DNA from 3 places in the Duganella sp. S19_KUP01_CR8 genome. Region 1 is predicted to be linked to each of the others. Evidence: riboswitches for the same ligand, from Rfam matches in the RefSeq annotation. Region 1 holds a riboswitch; each other region holds the start of a gene.
What was found. A riboswitch is a leader RNA that binds a small molecule or an ion and turns the genes downstream of it on or off. The one in region 1 is predicted to bind cobalamin.
Positions count from the first base shown of each region.

Region 2: linked by a shared signal. The riboswitch ahead of V6M89_RS29610 (TonB-dependent receptor domain-containing protein) and the one ahead of V6M89_RS14090 (MotA/TolQ/ExbB proton channel family protein) in region 1 are both predicted to bind cobalamin.
Region 3: linked by a shared signal. The riboswitch ahead of V6M89_RS19285 (TonB-dependent receptor) and the one ahead of V6M89_RS14090 (MotA/TolQ/ExbB proton channel family protein) in region 1 are both predicted to bind cobalamin.

Region 1 is NZ_JAQQPR010000012.1:117,908-123,236, reverse strand. Features, by position in the region: gene V6M89_RS14100 (heavy metal translocating P-type ATPase) at 1-971, shown strand, start outside; gene cueR (Cu(I)-responsive transcriptional regulator) at 968-1,354, shown strand; cobalamin riboswitch at 1,442-1,662, shown strand; gene V6M89_RS14090 (MotA/TolQ/ExbB proton channel family protein) at 1,841-2,437, shown strand; gene V6M89_RS14085 (DUF2149 domain-containing protein) at 2,439-2,774, shown strand; gene V6M89_RS14080 (cobaltochelatase subunit CobN) at 2,761-5,329, shown strand, end outside.
Region 2 is NZ_JAQQPR010000053.1:123-5,451, reverse strand. Features, by position in the region: gene V6M89_RS29615 (FecCD family ABC transporter permease) at 1-503, opposite strand, end outside; gene V6M89_RS29610 (TonB-dependent receptor domain-containing protein) at 581-2,431, opposite strand; cobalamin riboswitch at 2,534-2,766, opposite strand; gene V6M89_RS29605 (histidine phosphatase family protein) at 2,800-3,351, opposite strand; gene V6M89_RS29600 (adenosylcobinamide-GDP ribazoletransferase) at 3,356-4,138, opposite strand; gene cobT (nicotinate-nucleotide--dimethylbenzimidazole phosphoribosyltransferase) at 4,144-5,178, opposite strand.
Region 3 is NZ_JAQQPR010000019.1:13,882-19,210, reverse strand. Features, by position in the region: gene V6M89_RS19300 (OPT family oligopeptide transporter) at 1-225, opposite strand, end outside; gene ylqF (ribosome biogenesis GTPase YlqF) at 359-1,309, shown strand; gene V6M89_RS19290 (DODA-type extradiol aromatic ring-opening family dioxygenase) at 1,391-2,188, opposite strand; cobalamin riboswitch at 2,299-2,472, shown strand; gene V6M89_RS19285 (TonB-dependent receptor) at 2,539-4,515, shown strand; gene V6M89_RS19280 (cobalamin-binding protein) at 4,515-5,329, shown strand, end outside.

The DNA.
Region 1 (5,329 bases):
TGGAACCGCTGGCGTCGGCCGGCATCGACGAAGGACGGCTGCTGCAACTGGCCGCCGCCATCCAGCGCGGCAGCGAACATGCATTGGCCCGCGCAGTCACCGAAGCCGCCGCCGCGCGTGCCAGCACGGCTAGCGTCGCCAACGCCACTGCGCATGCTGCCACCGGCAGCGGCGTAGCCTCCGTCGCGCCAAGCGCCACCGGCGTCACCGCCTTGCCCGGCCGCGGCGTGGCGGCCATCGTCGACGGCGCGCGCCTGATCCTGGGCAGCACGCGGCTGATGCGGGAGGAGGGCGTGGCGCTGGATGCGCTGGGCGCCCGCGCCACGGAACTGGAGCGGCAAGGCCTGACGATATCCTGGCTGGCCGCTTCAAGCGCGCCGCAGCCCGCGCAGCTACTGGGCCTGCTGGCCTTCGGCGACCGCATCAAACCGCAAGCCCGCGCCGCGCTGCAAGCGCTGCATGCGATGCACATCCAGACCATCCTGCTCACCGGCGACAACCAGGGCAGCGCCGACGCCGTCGGCAAGGAACTGGGCATCGGCCGCATCATCGCCAACATGCTCCCCGCCGACAAAGCCGCCACCGTCGCCGGCCTGAAGACCGGCGGCGCCTGCATCGCCATGGTCGGCGACGGCATCAACGACGCCCCCGCGCTGGCCGCCGCCGATGTCGGCATCGCCATGTCCAGCGGCACCGACGTCGCCATGCACGCCGCCGGCATCACGTTGATGCGCGGCGATCCGGCGCTGGTGGCCGCCGCCATTTCGATCTCGCGCCGCAGCTACAGCAAAATACGCCAGAACCTGTTCTGGGCCTTCATCTACAACCTGGTCGGCATACCGCTGGCCGCCTTCGGCCTGCTCAACCCCATGGTTGCCGGCGCCGCGATGGCGCTCAGCTCCGTCAGCGTGATCAGCAACGCCTTGCTGCTGCGCCGCTGGAAGCCGGACCACCTGAAAGGAACAGCATGAACATCGGACAAGCGGCGGCCGCCAGCGGCGTCTCGGCCAAGATGATCCGCTACTACGAAAGCATCGCCCTGATCCCGCCCGGCAAACGCAGCGACGCCGGCTACCGCATCTACGGCGACAACGACCTGCACGCGCTGCGCTTCGTCAAGCGCGGACGCTCGCTGGGTTTTTCGCTGGACCAGATCCGCGACCTGTTGTCGCTGTGGCAGAACAAGGAGCGCGCCAGCGCCGACGTCAAGACCATCGCCATGGGCCACGTGGCGGAGCTGAACCAGCGCATCGCCGAGCTGACCGAAATGCGCGACACCCTGCAAACGCTGGCCGGCTGCTGCCACGGCGATCATCGCCCCGACTGCCCGATTCTCCAAACTCTGGCCAGTTAAACCCGGGGTCAGGTCCCCCATTTATTCATCAGCTCGGTTGAACAACCGAGCTGATGAATAAATGGGGGACCTGACCCCGGATTTTAAGTATAATCGCCCGGTTTTGGTGCCCGCGCGTCTGTCCAGACGCGCAGTTAAACGGGAAACATGAAGCTGGCCACGCCAGCCAACATGTGCTGCCCCCGCAACGGTAAACAAGCGTCGTCGTTGACGACAAATCCGCCTCTTCAAACCACTGTGCAGTCGCATGGGAAGGTCAGGCGGTGTCGCTTGCCAGCCCGGATACCGGCCAGGACAGGTGGAAGTGCCCAGGCATTTCTGTTCAATCCGCTCACGGGGAAGTGAGCGGCTTGCATCTGTTTCGATCTACATCTATGCATCGATTTTGCGCGCCACGGCCTTGCCGACTGGCGGCCGTGCCTCGCGCACGCGCCGTTCGCGTACGCCTGCGCCCCGATTTCCCCTCTCTGCCTACAGGACCAGCCCATGTTTAACCTGCCCACCGACGCGGCCGTGCACTCCATCGAGACACTGCTGTACTCCATTTCCACCATCCTGTATCTGCCCGTGCTGCTGGGGATCGCAGCGTTGGTGCTGCATATGCTGGTGTGCTTCGGCACCTTCGGCGCCGAATGGCTGGAGCGCCGCCGCGGCGTGCGCGTGCTGGTCGCCACCGCCAGGCAGGAGATGGCCGCCGTGCTGACCGCGCAGGAAGGCGAGCCGGGACTGGACGCCCGCCTTGAGCGGCTGGTGCAGCGCGCCGACGTCAACGGCGTGCGCCGCCTGGACGGGGTGCGCTTCGTGGTGCGCGTCGGCCCGGCGCTGGGGCTGATGGGCACCCTGATTCCGATGGGGATCTCGCTGGCCGGCCTCGCGCAGGGCAATTTGCCGAAGATGGCCGAGTCGATGACCACCGCCTTCACCGCCACCGTGGTCGGCCTGGCGTGCAGCGTCAGCGCCTATGTATTGAGCCTGGTGCGCGAGCACTGGCTGCGCAGCGACCTGACCGAGATCGCCTACGCCGCCGAATCCCACCTCGCGGCGCAAGACCACAAGCCGCACCTGGTGCGCGCGGGAGCCTGAGATGCGCTATATGAACCGCCACCGCTACAGCCGCATCGGCGAGCATAACGAAGACCCGCTGGCGGGCGTCGCCAACCTGTTCGACGCCAGCATCGTCTTCATCGTCGCCATGATGCTGGCGCTGTTCTCGGCCTGGAACATGATGGACCTGCTGGATCCGAACTCCGAAGTCACCATCGCCAAGAAAAGCGCCGACGGTCATGTCGAGGTGCTGACCAAGAAGGGCGCCGAAATCAAGGTGAGCAAAGTCAGCGACAAGCCGCTGTCGGGCTCCGGCAAACGCCTGGGCACCGCGTATCAACTGCCGGACGGGAAGGTCGTGTATGTACCGGAATAAAAAATTATGGGCGCTGCTGCTGTTGCTGGCGTCCCTGTGCATCGGCGGCTATGTGCACTCGGCGCAGGCGCCGCGCACGCTGGCGCTGATGTTGGGCGATATCGAATCGCGTCCCGCCGTGCTGGCGGTGCGCGGCCTGCAGGCCGAGTTGAAGGAGCTGAACGTCGCCGTGCGCATCATCCCCGCCAACGGCATGACGCCGGCCGACCGCGCGGCCCTGACCGGCGCCGATGTGGCGATCGTCAATACCAAGGGCCGCCAGGCCATGGTGGCGCTGGTCGCCGAACTGCAGGCCTTGCAGAAGGCGCGCCGTCCGGTGTTCGCGGTCGGTGGCGCCATCGACGACAGCCTGCGCGAGCAGGGTGTGCGCGACGATAAAACCATACAGTCCTACCACAGCGAAGGCGGCGTGGAGAACATGGGCAACCTGCTGCGCTACATCCTGCGCAACCACTTTGGTTCCAGGCTAGCCGTCGCGCCGGTGCATGCGATGCCGGAAGTGGGCCTGTACGACGTGGCGGCCAACCGCACATCGAGCAGCTACGAGCAGTACCTGCAAGGCTACGCCAACTACAAGGCCGGCGCGCCGTGGATCGCCGTGCCGTTCTACCGCGCCAGCCTGGTGGCGGGACAAACGCTGCCGCTGGCGGCTATCGTCGCGCGGCTGGAAGCGAGCGGCTACAACGTGCTGCCGGTGTTCGGCTATCCGTACGACGTGCCGCTGCGCTTCCTGCTGGACGAAAACGGCAAGAGCCGCGTCGAGCTGATCGTCGCGCTGGGCATGAAGGTGGGCGGCACCGCCAACACCGGCGCGCTGCTGGACAAGATCGGCGTCCCGGCGATCAACGCCATCACCTTGAGCCAGCAATCGCTGGCGCAGTGGCAGGAATCGAAGATCGGCCTCGATATCATCGAACGCACCTGGCAGTTGGCCGGCGCCGAGGTGGCGGGCCTGATCCAGCCGACCGTGGTCGCCAGCCGCGAACGCATCAGCGATGCGCAGACCGGCCTGGCCTACGTGGAGGAGACGCCGATCCCCGAGCGCATCGAACGCCTCAACGAGCGCGTCGCCAGCTGGCTGGCCTTGCGCCAGAAGGCCAACGGCGACAAACGCATCGCCATGCTGTACTTTAACTATCCGCATGGTTCCGAGACCATCGGCGCGGCCTACCTGAACGTGCTGCCGGAGAGCCTGTGGCAGATCGTCCAGCGCCTGAAGCAGGAAGGCTACCAGACCGGCGCCGCGCTGCCGCCGTCGCAGGAAGAGCTGCAAGGCGAAATCCAGCAGTGGGGTAACTACCCAGGCAAGTCCAAGGGCGACTACATGGCGGGCCTGAAGCATCTGGCCGAAAGCGGCCAGGCGCTGCTGGTGCCGCTGGCCGACTACCAGAAATGGTTCGCCACGCTGGCGCAGCCGCTGCGGACGTCGATAGAAAAATCCTGGGGCAAGCCGGAGAACGCGCCTGTCCTGTGGCGCAACGCCAAGGGCGAGCCGTTCTTCGTCTATCCGGCGCGCCGCTTCGGCAATGTGCTGATGGCGCCGCAGCCAGGTCGCGCGTGGGAGCAGAACCTGGAGAAGCTGCACAATGAAGTCAGCATGCCGCCGTCGCACGAATACATCGCGTTCTACCTGTGGCTGCAAAAGGGCTTCCAGGCCAACGCCGTCATGCACATCGGCACCCACGGCACGCAGGAATGGCTGACCGGTAAAGAGGCTGGCTTGTCCGAGAGCGATCCGACCGAGGCGCTGATCGGCGCCATGCCCAATATCTACCCGTATGTGATGGACGACGTGGGCGAGGGCATACAGGCCAAGCGCCGCGGCATGGCCGTCATCATCGACCATATGACGCCACCGTTCGACGTGGCCGGCCTGAATCCCGACCTGCGCGAACTGGGCGCGCTGCTGAACGACTACCGCGTGGCCGAGCAAAAAAGCCCGCTGCTGGCGCGCAGCCACCTGACCGCGATCAACCGCCTGGCGGCCAAGAGCGGCGTGTTGAAGGACATGAAGAAGACCGAGCTCAAAACCGAAGCCGACATGGAAGGGCTGGAGGAATACCTGGACGACACCGGCAGCAAGCTGACGCCGTTCGGCCTGCATACCTTCGGCGTGGCGCCGAAGCCGGAGCTGCGCAACGCCACCGCGCGCGCCGTGGTCAGCCTCGACACCACGTCGACGGCGGAGCAGAAAACCAAGCGTATCGCCCAGCTGGAAAACGATATCGAGCGCAGCGCAGGGCTGGAACTGGAGCGCTTGATGCAGGCGCTGTCCGGCCGCTACATCCCGACCGGCGCCAGCGCCGACCTGGTACGCAATCCGGATGCGCTGCCGACTGGCCGCAATTTCTTCGGCCTCGATCCGTCGCGCATTCCAAGCAAGACCACCTACGAAGCCGGTTACAAACTGGCGCAGCAACTGGCGGAGGATTACCGCAAGCGCCACGGCGCCTGGCCCGACAAGTTGAGCATGAACCTGTGGGGCGTCGAAACCTCGCGCCACGAAGGCATCATGGAAGCGCAGGCGATGGCGCTGATGGGTGTGCGTCCGACGT
Region 2 (5,329 bases), on a different contig from region 1:
GACAGGATGACGCCGGTCAGCAGCAACAGGGCAGTGCCGCCTTCGGCCGCCGCGCCGCCGCGCAGGTCGCGCCGGGCCAGCAGGTACAGCATCATCGAGACGGCGACCGCGCCGCCGAAGGCCGAAGCGTCGACCATCCAGATGGCGCAGCCGAACAACAGTGCGGCCAGGGCGCCGACGGAAGCGCCGGCTGAAATGCCGAGTACATACGGGTCGGCCAGCGGGTTGCGCAACAGCGCTTGCATCATCACGCCCGCCAGCGACAGGGCGGCGCCGGTGACGAAGGCGGTCAGCGCGCGGCTCAGGCGCAGGTCGAGCAGGGTGGAAGCCAGTGTCTGGCTTTGGCCATGCAGCAGTTCATTGAGTGCTGCGGGAATATCGGAGAGGGGAATCGAGACCGAGCCGGTCATGCCCGAGAAGACCAGGCTGGCAAACGCGAACAGCACCAACCCTATCAGGGTGACGGCGGCACGTTGTCGCAGATTGCGGGAGAAAGAATGCATGCACTGCTTTCAAAAAAGAGAGACTGCCGGGCGCGCGGCGGATGCGCCCCACGCCCGGCAGGTTACACCATTACTGCTTACTTGTAGCCGTAGCGGATGCCGGCAAACAGCTTGGACATCGGCGTGGCGTAATTGCGCGCCAGGTCGTACTGCTTGTCGCCGATATTATTCCAGCGGACCAGCGCCGACCAGTCGCGGTTGAAGTGGTAGGTCGCGTACAGATTGACCAGGCCATAGCCGCCCAGGCGGTTGCTGTTGGCGGCGTCTTCGTAGCGGTCGCCGGACAATTCCAGTTCCACGCCGGCCTTTAATGCGCCAGCGCTGTAGTCGGCCATCAGGTTGCCGTGCTTTTTGGCGCGGCGCTGCAAGCGTTTATTGCTGGTTTCGTCCTTTGGATCTTGCAGGTCGACGGTGGCGGCCAGGTTGAAGCGGCCCAACTGCTGGCTTGCGCCCATGGTCAGGCCTTCAAGCAGCGCGTGGTTGACGTTGTAGGCGCAGCCGCTCTTCGCACCGGAGAACGGACATGGCGTGGTGTTCACCAGCAGGTCGGTCAGGCGATTGCGGTAATAGCTGGCGTTCAGCGCGGTGTTGCCGCTGTCGTAGCGCAGGCCAATTTCGGCGTTCTTGCCCAGTTCCGGTTTGTTGGCGGGATTGCCGTAGGACGGATAGTACAGTTCATTGTAGGTCGGCGCGCGGAAGCTGGTGCCATAGCTGGCGGTGGCGCGCAGCGCCTGCGTGAAGTTGTAGCCATAGCCCAGCGAGCCGGTGTTCTTCGAGCCGTAGAGCGATTTGTCCCGGCGCACGCTGGCGTTGAACAGGTTGTCGCCGCGCCGGGCGTTGTACGAAGCCGCGAGGGAGTTGGTGGTGCGCTGCGGATTGTTCAATTTGAAGCCGTTGGTCTCGACTTCTTCCTTGCGGTGGTCGTACAGCAGTTGCAGCACGTCGGCGCCGATCTGGACGTCATTCTGCCAGGTGAAGGTGCTTTGCTTGGTGTTGATCTGCGAGTAGCCCGATGCCAGGGCGCTGGTGTAGGTGGCACCTTCGTCCTTGGTCTGCGAATACTGGACCAGGCTTTCCCAGCCTGGCAGGATCTGGTTCTTGCTGTAGATGGCGGCGTTTTCAAGCTTTGCCTTCGAGCGTGTATCGTAGGACGAGGAACCGCTGTCATACTGGGACTTGAGTTTGCTCTGCAGGAGTAGCGTACCGATTTCGTGGCCTTCCGCCAGACGCAGGCTGATTTGACCTGCCGCATTTTCGCGGTCATAGCCATCCTTGTCGGCGTTGTAGGAGAGGCTGCCAGGACGGGTGGACGAGAAGCCATCCGATTTTTCCTTGCCGGCGCTGATCGCATAGCTGATGCTGTGTTCACCGCCGGTGGCGCCGGAGACGGATACATCGCCTTCGCGGGTGTTGTCGGTGCCGTAGCCGGCGAAGGCGGTGAACGCCGGCGCGCCCTGGCCCTTCTTGGTGAAGATCTGGATCACGCCGCCGATGGCGTCGGCGCCGTACAGGGAGCTCAGTGGGCCGTAGACGATCTCGATATGGTCGATGGCGGTCAGCGGAATGGCGCTCCAGTTGGCGGCGCCGGTGGTCGACGAGCCGATACGCACGCCGTCGACCAGCACGAGGTTCTGGTTGCTGTTGGCGCCGCGGATAAACACGGTGGCATTGGTGCCGGAGCCGCCGTTGCGGGCGATCTCGATGCCGCGCTGGCGTTGCAGCAGGTCGACGATGGAGCCGGCGCCGGATTCGGCGATCTGTTCGGCGCTGATGGTGATGCTATCGCTGATCACGTCGGCCAGGGCCTGCGGACTGCGGGTGGCGGTGACCAGCACGGTGCCCGCGATTGGTTCTGCGTGCGCGCAGGAGGCGGCCATTGCCAGCGCCAGCGACGTCAGGGCCGCGGGACGGGAAATACGAAGGGTCATGATGTAATTTTTCTGTTAATAGCAACCGGCCGACGTCCCCGTGGGCCAGATTGAACAAAAGCGGAGAATTGAGAGACGCGTGTTCGCGCACATCCCGATCGCTCGCTTCCACCTGATTTGGCCGGTATCCGGGCTGGCAAGTTAGACCACCTCACCTTCCCATGCAGAGCACAGTGGTTTGTCAGAGGAGGTTTGTCGCGCATCAGCTGCGACACTTGCTTACCGTTGCGGGGGCAGCACACGTGGGCCTTGGTCGATTGAACCAGGAGCTTCGTGTTTCCCGTTTAACTGCGCATCTGGACAGACGCGCGAGCACCAAAACCCGGTCATTATACGGGTTTGTGCGGCGGCGGTCATGGGGCGGCGGTTTAGTTTTGCAGTACCAGCGTGGCGCCGTAGGCGATTTGATGCGGATGGAGGGCGGCTTGCAGCGCCATCTCGGCGGGCGCCAGGCCTGCGTGGCGGGCCGACAGCAGGCGCATCGCGCCGGCGTGGCAGATCACGATGGCGTCGCGCTGCTGGCGCTGGAGGTCGGCGTAAAAGGCGGCGATGCGGTCGGCCATTTGCAGCACGCTTTCGCCGCCGCCGGGGTGGTAGTTGACCAGGTCCGCGGCCCAGGCGTCGATGCCGGCGCGCGGGATATCGTCCCAAGGGCGCAGTTCCCAGTCGCCAAAATCGATCTCCACGATGCGTGCATCCAGCAGCGGTGCGGGGGATAGCAGCGGCGCCGCCAGTTGTGCCGCCAATATGGCGCAGCGCTGCAGCGGGCTGCTATATAGGGGGAGGCCTTGGGGGAGTGTGGCCGACAAGGTGGCCATCGTTTGCGCCAACTGGTCGGGCGCCACGGCGAGATCGCTGCGGCCGTAGCAGACGCCGGGGGCGATCAGCGGTTGCGGATGGCGGACCAGTATGAGCCGCATGGCGTTACCAGGGCAGGGCGCCGTGGCGCATGCTGGCCAGTACGCACAGGTAGAACGCCACTTCGCTCAGCTGCTGCACCGCGCCGAGGCAGTCGCCGGTATAGCCGGCGATGCGGCGGACGAATTTGCGGGCCAGCCAGACGGTGGCAATGGCGGCGGCGATGACGCCCGTAGCCAGCGCGGTCCACGTCAGCCATCCGCAGGCGATCATCGCCAGCGCTGGAATGGCGGCGCTGGCGATGGCCAATGCGAATTCGGCGCCGCTCATCTTTTGCGCCAGCGGTTTGGCCTTGCCTTCGGCGCGGGCGTAGTCGAGGCGCCAGATCAGCGAGGTGGCCATTAGCCGCGACAGCGGATGGGCGACGAACAGCGCTGCAATCGCCTCCATCGGTGGCAGCATGGACAGCGTCACGACCTTGGTGGCGAGCAGGCAGGTTATGCCGATGGCGCCGTATGCGCCGATGCGCGAGTCCTTCATGATTTCCAGTACGCGCTCGGGCGTCATGCCGCCGCCGAAGCCGTCGCACATGTCGGCAAAGCCGTCTTCATGGAAGGCGCCGGTGGCGTAGATGCCGGCGGCGGTAGACAGCAGCACGGCGACCGGAGCGGGGAGGAGCCATGCGGTCAACGCATACACGCCGGCCGTGATGGCGGCGACCACCACGCCGACCAGCGGAAAGTACCGTGACGCCTGGTTCAGCCACGCAGGATCGAAACCCACCCAGGTGGGAATCGGCAGGCGGGTGAAGAACTGGAGCGCGGTGAAGAACAGGCGTAGTTGGTGCACGGCGCTTACTCGGACTTTTCGCTGACGTGGGCCGATTCGAACGTGGCCATCTGGTTCAGGAAATTGACCGACGCATGCAGCAGCGGCAGCGCCAGCGCGCAGCCGGTGCCTTCGCCCAGGCGCAGGCCCAAATTCAGCAGCGGCTTCGCGCCCAGCGCATCAAGCATCTGCTGGTGGCCGGTTTCGTCGGAGCAGTGCGCGAAGACGCAGTAGTCCAGGATGGCCGGCTGCACGCGGGCCGCTACCAGCAGTGCGCTGGTGACGATGAAGCCGTCGATCAGCAGCACCTTGCGCAGCTCGGCCGCTTTCAACATGGCGCCGGCCATCATGGCGATTTCCAGCCCGCCGAAGGTGGCCAGTACGTCCAGCGGTTCGACTGCGGCAGCATGTTTGGCTACTGCCGTTTCAATCACGTGCTGCTTGCGCAGGATGCCTTCCGCCGACAGGCCGGTGCCGGCGCCCACGCATTGCGCGACCGGGATGCCGGTTAGTTTGTGCATCAACGCGGCGGCGGCGGTGGTGTTCCCGATGCCCATCTCGCCGAAGCCAACCACGTTGCCATCCAGTTCTGCGACCAAGGCCATGCCTGCGGTCAGCGCGGCCTCGCAAGTGGCGCGGCTCATCGCCGGTTCCTGCGCGAAGTTCCGGGTGCCGGGTGCCAGTTTGCGGTCGATCAGGCCGTCGCGCGGCCCGAAGTGGTGATTGACGCCGGCGTCGATCACGCGCAGTTCGCAGTTGGTCTGCGTCGCGAAGACGTTGATGGCGGCACCGCGCGTGAGGAAGTTCTCGACCATTTGCCAGGTCACGTCCTGCGGGTAGGCGGAGATGCCTTCCGCGACGATGCCGTGATCGGCAGCGAACACCAGGATGGCCGGCTGCGTGATTGCGAGTGCGTGTGTGTTCTGTATAAGGCCGATTTGTTTGGCCAGCGATTCCAGTACGCCCAGGCTACCCAGCGGTTTGGTTTTGTTGTTGATGGCCGTATCCAGCAGGGCCGCCAGCGTCTCGTTATTAGTAGTAGGGATAGTTGGAATGAACATGTGGGCGACTTATAAATCGGTGAAGTCTTCATTTTACCCTTGCAAGCAACGGCTGCCCTTGCTATAGTTCGCCTCCCCGCAAAACGACACACGAAAATGTGAAGTGAGCGAGAAAAAAGAAGGTTGACGAAAACGGCGAAACGCCTCATAA
Region 3 (5,329 bases), on a different contig from region 1:
CGAGGCGATGGTCTGGACGATGTTGTTTTCCTGGATGGTGGCATCCTTGAAGGCGCTCAGCAGCGCCATCGAGATGACCGCCGCCGGGATCGAGGTGGCGAAAGTCAGGCCCACTTTCAGCCCGAGGTAGACCTGAGCCGCCGTGAAGACCAGCGTGATCAGTACGCCCAGGATGATGCCGCGAACGGTGATTTCCTTGGGGTTGGACGGTGCAGCTATGCTCATCTTCAGCACTCCGATGGAGAAAGAATATTGTTTATATGGTCAGAAAAAGGGAAAGGCGCCTCATGATATCCGAAGTCTAGTCGAGCCAGCAGGTAAAATAGCGGATTGTCAGAACGATTTTGAAGGTCAGAGCATGTCGATACAATGGTACCCAGGGCACATGAACGCCGCCAAGAAAAAGGCGGCCGAGCAGATGGAGAACACCGATCTGGTGATCGAGGTGGTCGACGCCCGCCTGCCCGAGGCCAGCACCAATCCGATGGTGGAGGAGCTGCGCAAGTTCCGCCAGCGTCCGTGCCTGAAGATCCTCAACAAGATCGACCTGGCCGATCCGGCCGCCACGGCGGCCTGGGTGGCCTACTACAACGCGCAGGAAGGCGTGACCGCGTTCGCGATGACCACCAAGAAGCCGGCCGACGTCACCCGCGTGCCGGAACTGGCCAAGCAGCTGGCGCCGCACCGCGGCGTGCCGACCAAGCCGCTGCGCATCATGATCATGGGGATCCCCAACGTCGGCAAGTCGACCCTGATGAACGCGCTGCTCAAGCGCAAAGTGGCCAAGGTCGGCGACGAGCCGGCGGTGACCAAGCAGCAGCAGAAGCTTTACCTGGACAAGAACACCATCCTGGTCGACACGCCGGGCATGCTGTGGCCGAAGATCGCGCTGCCGAGCGACGGCTTGATGCTGGCCGCCAGCCACGCGATCGGCTCGAACGCGCTGATCGAGGAGGAAGTGGCGGTGTTCCTGGCCGACGAGATGCTGAAGACCTACCCGCAGCTGCTGGTGGCGCGCTACGGCTTCAAGGATATCGAGAGCTTCGACGGCATCGCGGTGGTGGAGGGCGTGGCGGCCAAGCGCGGCTTCCGCCAGAAGGGTGGCGACCTCGATTTCGAGAAGGCCTCGCATACCTTCCTGGGCGACTACCGCAGCGGCATCCTGGGCCGCATCTCGCTGGAGACGCCGGCCAGCCGCAAGGGCCGGCTGGAAGTGCACGACGCCGAGATGGCCGTCAAGAACGCCGAGAAAGCCGCCATCGCCGCCGCCAAGGCCGCCGACTACGCCAACGGCAAGCGCGGCACCTAGTACCCAACCCGCAGAGCCGAGCAGGGGTCGGACCCCCTACGGGGTCCGACCCCGCGTCCGCATTGCGGGGTGGCAGCCCGACTAGCCGAAACGGAAGCTGGTCACGGCCAGCGATCCCATGAACGCATCCTCGTGGTAGGGCACGGCCGCCGCGTCGTTCTCCGCCGCGCCCAAGGCCACCATCAACGGCAGCAAATGCTCCTCGCGCGGATGCGCCATGCGCGCGGCCGGCGCCTGTTCCCATTCCAATAGCTGCGCCGCGCGTTCCTGCGGCGGCAGCGCCATGGTCGCGCGCAGCCAGCCGTCGAAGGCGTGCGAGGCCGCCGCGCCCTGCGCGTTGAAGGCGCGCAGGTTGTGGTAACTCAGCCCACTGCCGACGATCAGCACCCCCTGCTCACGCAAGGGCGCCAGCAAACGGCCCACTTCCAGATGCGTCAACGGATCGAGGCCGCGCTTGAGCGACAGCTGCACGATGGGCACGTCCGCATTCGGATAGATCGGGTACATGGCGCTGAAGGTGCCGTGGTCGAAGCCGCGCTGCGCATCCAATTGCGCCGGGAAGCCGCCCGCATCGAGCAACTGCTGGACCTGCGCCGCCAGCTCCGGCGAACCCGGCGCGCTGTACCGCACCTCGTAGGTGTGTGGCGGGAAGCCGCCGTAGTCGTAGATCATCGGCGGTTTGGCCGACGACGACAGCATGAAATCACGCTCCTCCCAATGCGCGGTAATCACCAGCACCGCCTTCGGCGTCACGCCGAGCTGGCGCGGAATGTCGCGCAGCGAGGCGTCCAGCTGGCCGTACAGATGGCCCACCTGGTCCATCATGAACGGCCACGGGCCGCCGCCGTGGGACAGGAAATAGGTTGGCAATGCAGTCATGGAAAGCTCCGGTTTGAGTATGACCTCACTATAAGGACCGTAGCCGTTGCGATCAATGCACGAAATGTAGATAGGTCCTATCTAAAAAGTTAATGATCCGGGGCACGCGCGTATAATGCCGGGGTTCTGGTGCTTGCCCATGTGCTCACATGCGCAGTTAAACGGGAAACACAAGGCCGCCCGCGCAGACAGCGCGACGGCCAAGGTGTGCTGCCCCCGCAACGGTAACGCAAGGCTGCTGCAGCCTTGCCAGCCCGGATATCGGCCAGACTGGGGGAAGCCCGCGTGGCTTCCGTACACTTCCAGCCTGCGGGGACGCGGGCGGATGTCTCTTTTGAAAATGACCTGACATGCAATCCTCCGCCTTCCAACCGCGCCTGCTGGCCGCCGCCGTCTCCCTGTGCTTTGCCGCCGCCGTTCCCGCCGCCGCCCAGATATCCGAGGCGCTCGCGCCGATCGTCATCACCGGCTCGCGTTTCGACGCCAACGCGGCGCTGACGCCGATCGGGGCCATCGTCATCAGCGCTGAAGACATCCAGCGCTCCGGCGCCAACGACGTCAACACCGCGATCCGCAAAGTGGGCGGCGTGTACGGCCGCCAAAGCCTGGACGGCAGCCCGGACTTCAGCCTGGACCTGCGCGGCTTCGGCTCCAACAGCAGCCAGAATATGGTGATCGTGCTGGATGGCGTGCGCCTGTCGGAAAATGAACTGAGCAACGCCATCCTGTCGACCATCCCGATCGACACCGTGGACCACATCGAAATCACGCGCGGCGGCGCCAGCGTGTTATACGGCGACGGCGCCACCGGCGGCGTGATCAACATCGTCACCAAGCGCCCGGTCAAGAACAGCCGCCGCGGCAGCGTGTTCGTCGAGGGCGGCCAGTTCCGCGCCGGCGAAGCGCGCGTGTCCGGCTTCCAGGCCTGGGACGGCTTCGCCGCCGACGCCACGCTGGACACCCAGCGCACCGACAACTACCGCGACAACAATGAGTTCAAACACACCCACTTCAGCGGCGGCGCCCAGTGGTTCGACAACGCCGGCCGCGCAGGCTTCCGCTACGAAGGCGCGCGCCAGGACATGCGCCTCCCGGGTTCGTTGAGCGAGGAGGCGTACAACGCCAATCCACGCAAGGCCAGCACCCCCGACGATTACGCCAAGCTCGATAGCGACCGCTTCACCGCCTTCGGCCAGCGCCGCATCGGCGCCTACGAACTGGCGGCCGACCTGTCGTACCGCAAGAAGACGGTGGAATCGGCTTACAACTTCGGCGGCCCGCCGTCGATCGCCACCTACGACAGCAAGCAAACCCAGTTCTCGCCGCGCGTGCGCCGCCTGGGCGAGATCGGCGGCCTGCTGAACGAGCTGGTGGCCGGCTTCGACTGGACCGTCTGGAACCGCACCGCCACCACCAGTGCGCGGTACTCCGCGGCCGATGCGACGCAGCATTCGAAAGCCCTGTACGTCCGCGACGAACTGCGTTTCGACGCCGCCCATGAAGGCCGCGTATCGGCCGGCGCGCGCCGCGAGATCTTCAACAAGGACTTCAGCGATCCGCTGAACGGCTTTGGCAGCAAGGCCTACAAAGTGACGCAAGGCCTGAACGCATGGGAGCTGCAAGCGAGCTACATGCCGGTCACTCACCTGACCGTGTATGGCAAGGCAGGCCAGAGCTATCGTGTCGCCAACTCCGATGAGAACTCGCTGACGCCGAACTACAACAAGCCACTGTTGTCGCAGCAGTCGCACGATCTGGAACTGGGCGTCAGCTATGGCACCGCCGCGCAGAAGATCACCGGCCGCGTGTTCCGCCACAACCTGAGCAACGAGATCTTCTTCGATCCGACGATCTACGCCAACACCAACCTGGCGCCGACCCGCCGCGAAGGCTTCGAGATCGACGCCGAGCAGCGCATCAACGCCGCCTGGAACCTGACCGCGCACTACCAGCACGTGGACGCCAAGTTCACCGAAGGCGTCAACAACGGCAAGGAGATGGTGCTGGTGCCGAAGAACACGCTGACCGCGCGCCTGAGCTGGACCCCGGCCAGCGGCCACACCGCCGATGTCGGCGCGCAGTGGGTCGACAGCCAGCGCAACGGCGGCGACTTCGACAACAAGTGCCCGGCGCAGATCCCTTCCTACACCACGCTGGACGCGCGCTACGCCCGCAAGTTGGGCCAGTGGGAGTTCGCCGTGTCGGGACTGAACCTGAGCGACAAGCGCTACTTCTCGCAAGCCTTTAGCTGCGACAAGGGCATCCAGGGCGGCATCTACACCGCCGACGGCCGCCAGCTGAAACTCTCGGCCCGCTACGAGTTCTGATGCGCGCCATGACCACGACCGCTCGCCCAGCCTCGCTGTCGCTGTCGCTGGCGCTGGCGTGCACGGCGGCCTGCGCGCAGGCCGCCGTCACCGTGCAGGACGACGCCGGCAACAGCGTCAGCGTCGCCAAGCCGGCGCAGCGCATCATCTCGATGGCGCCGCACGTCACCGAGCTGCTGTTCGCGGCCGGCGGCGGCGAGCGCGTGGTCGGCGTGATGAACTACAGCGACTATCCGGAAGCGGCCAAGCGCATCCCGCAGGTCGGCAGCAACGCCACCATCGACATGGAGCACGTGCTGGCGCTGCGCCCGGACCTGCTGGTGGTCTGGAAGAGCGGGAACACCGCGAACCAGCTGGAGCAGCTGAAAAGCCTGGGCATCCCGGTCTTCTACAGCGATCCGAAAAAGCTGGAGGAGGTGGCCACCAGCCTGACTCGCCTGGGCCAGTTGATGGGCACCGAGGCCGCCGCGCAAAAGGCGGCGGCGGACTATCGCCAGCGGATCGCCAAGCTGTCGGCCACCTATGCGCAACGGCCGACGGTGCGGGTGTTCTACCAAATCTGGGAAAAACCGATCTTCACCCTCAGCGGTGAGCACATCGTCAGCGACGCGATCCGCGTCTGCGGCGGCCAGAACGTGTTCGCCGCGCTGAAGATGCCGGCGCCCACCGTCAGCACCGAGGCGGTATTGCAGGAAAACCCCGAAGCCGTCTTCGGCGGCGACAAACACGACGCCGAATCCGGCATCAATATCTGGAAGCCGTACAAGGGCATGCTGGCGGTCCAGCGCGGCAACCTGTTCATGATCGACGGCGA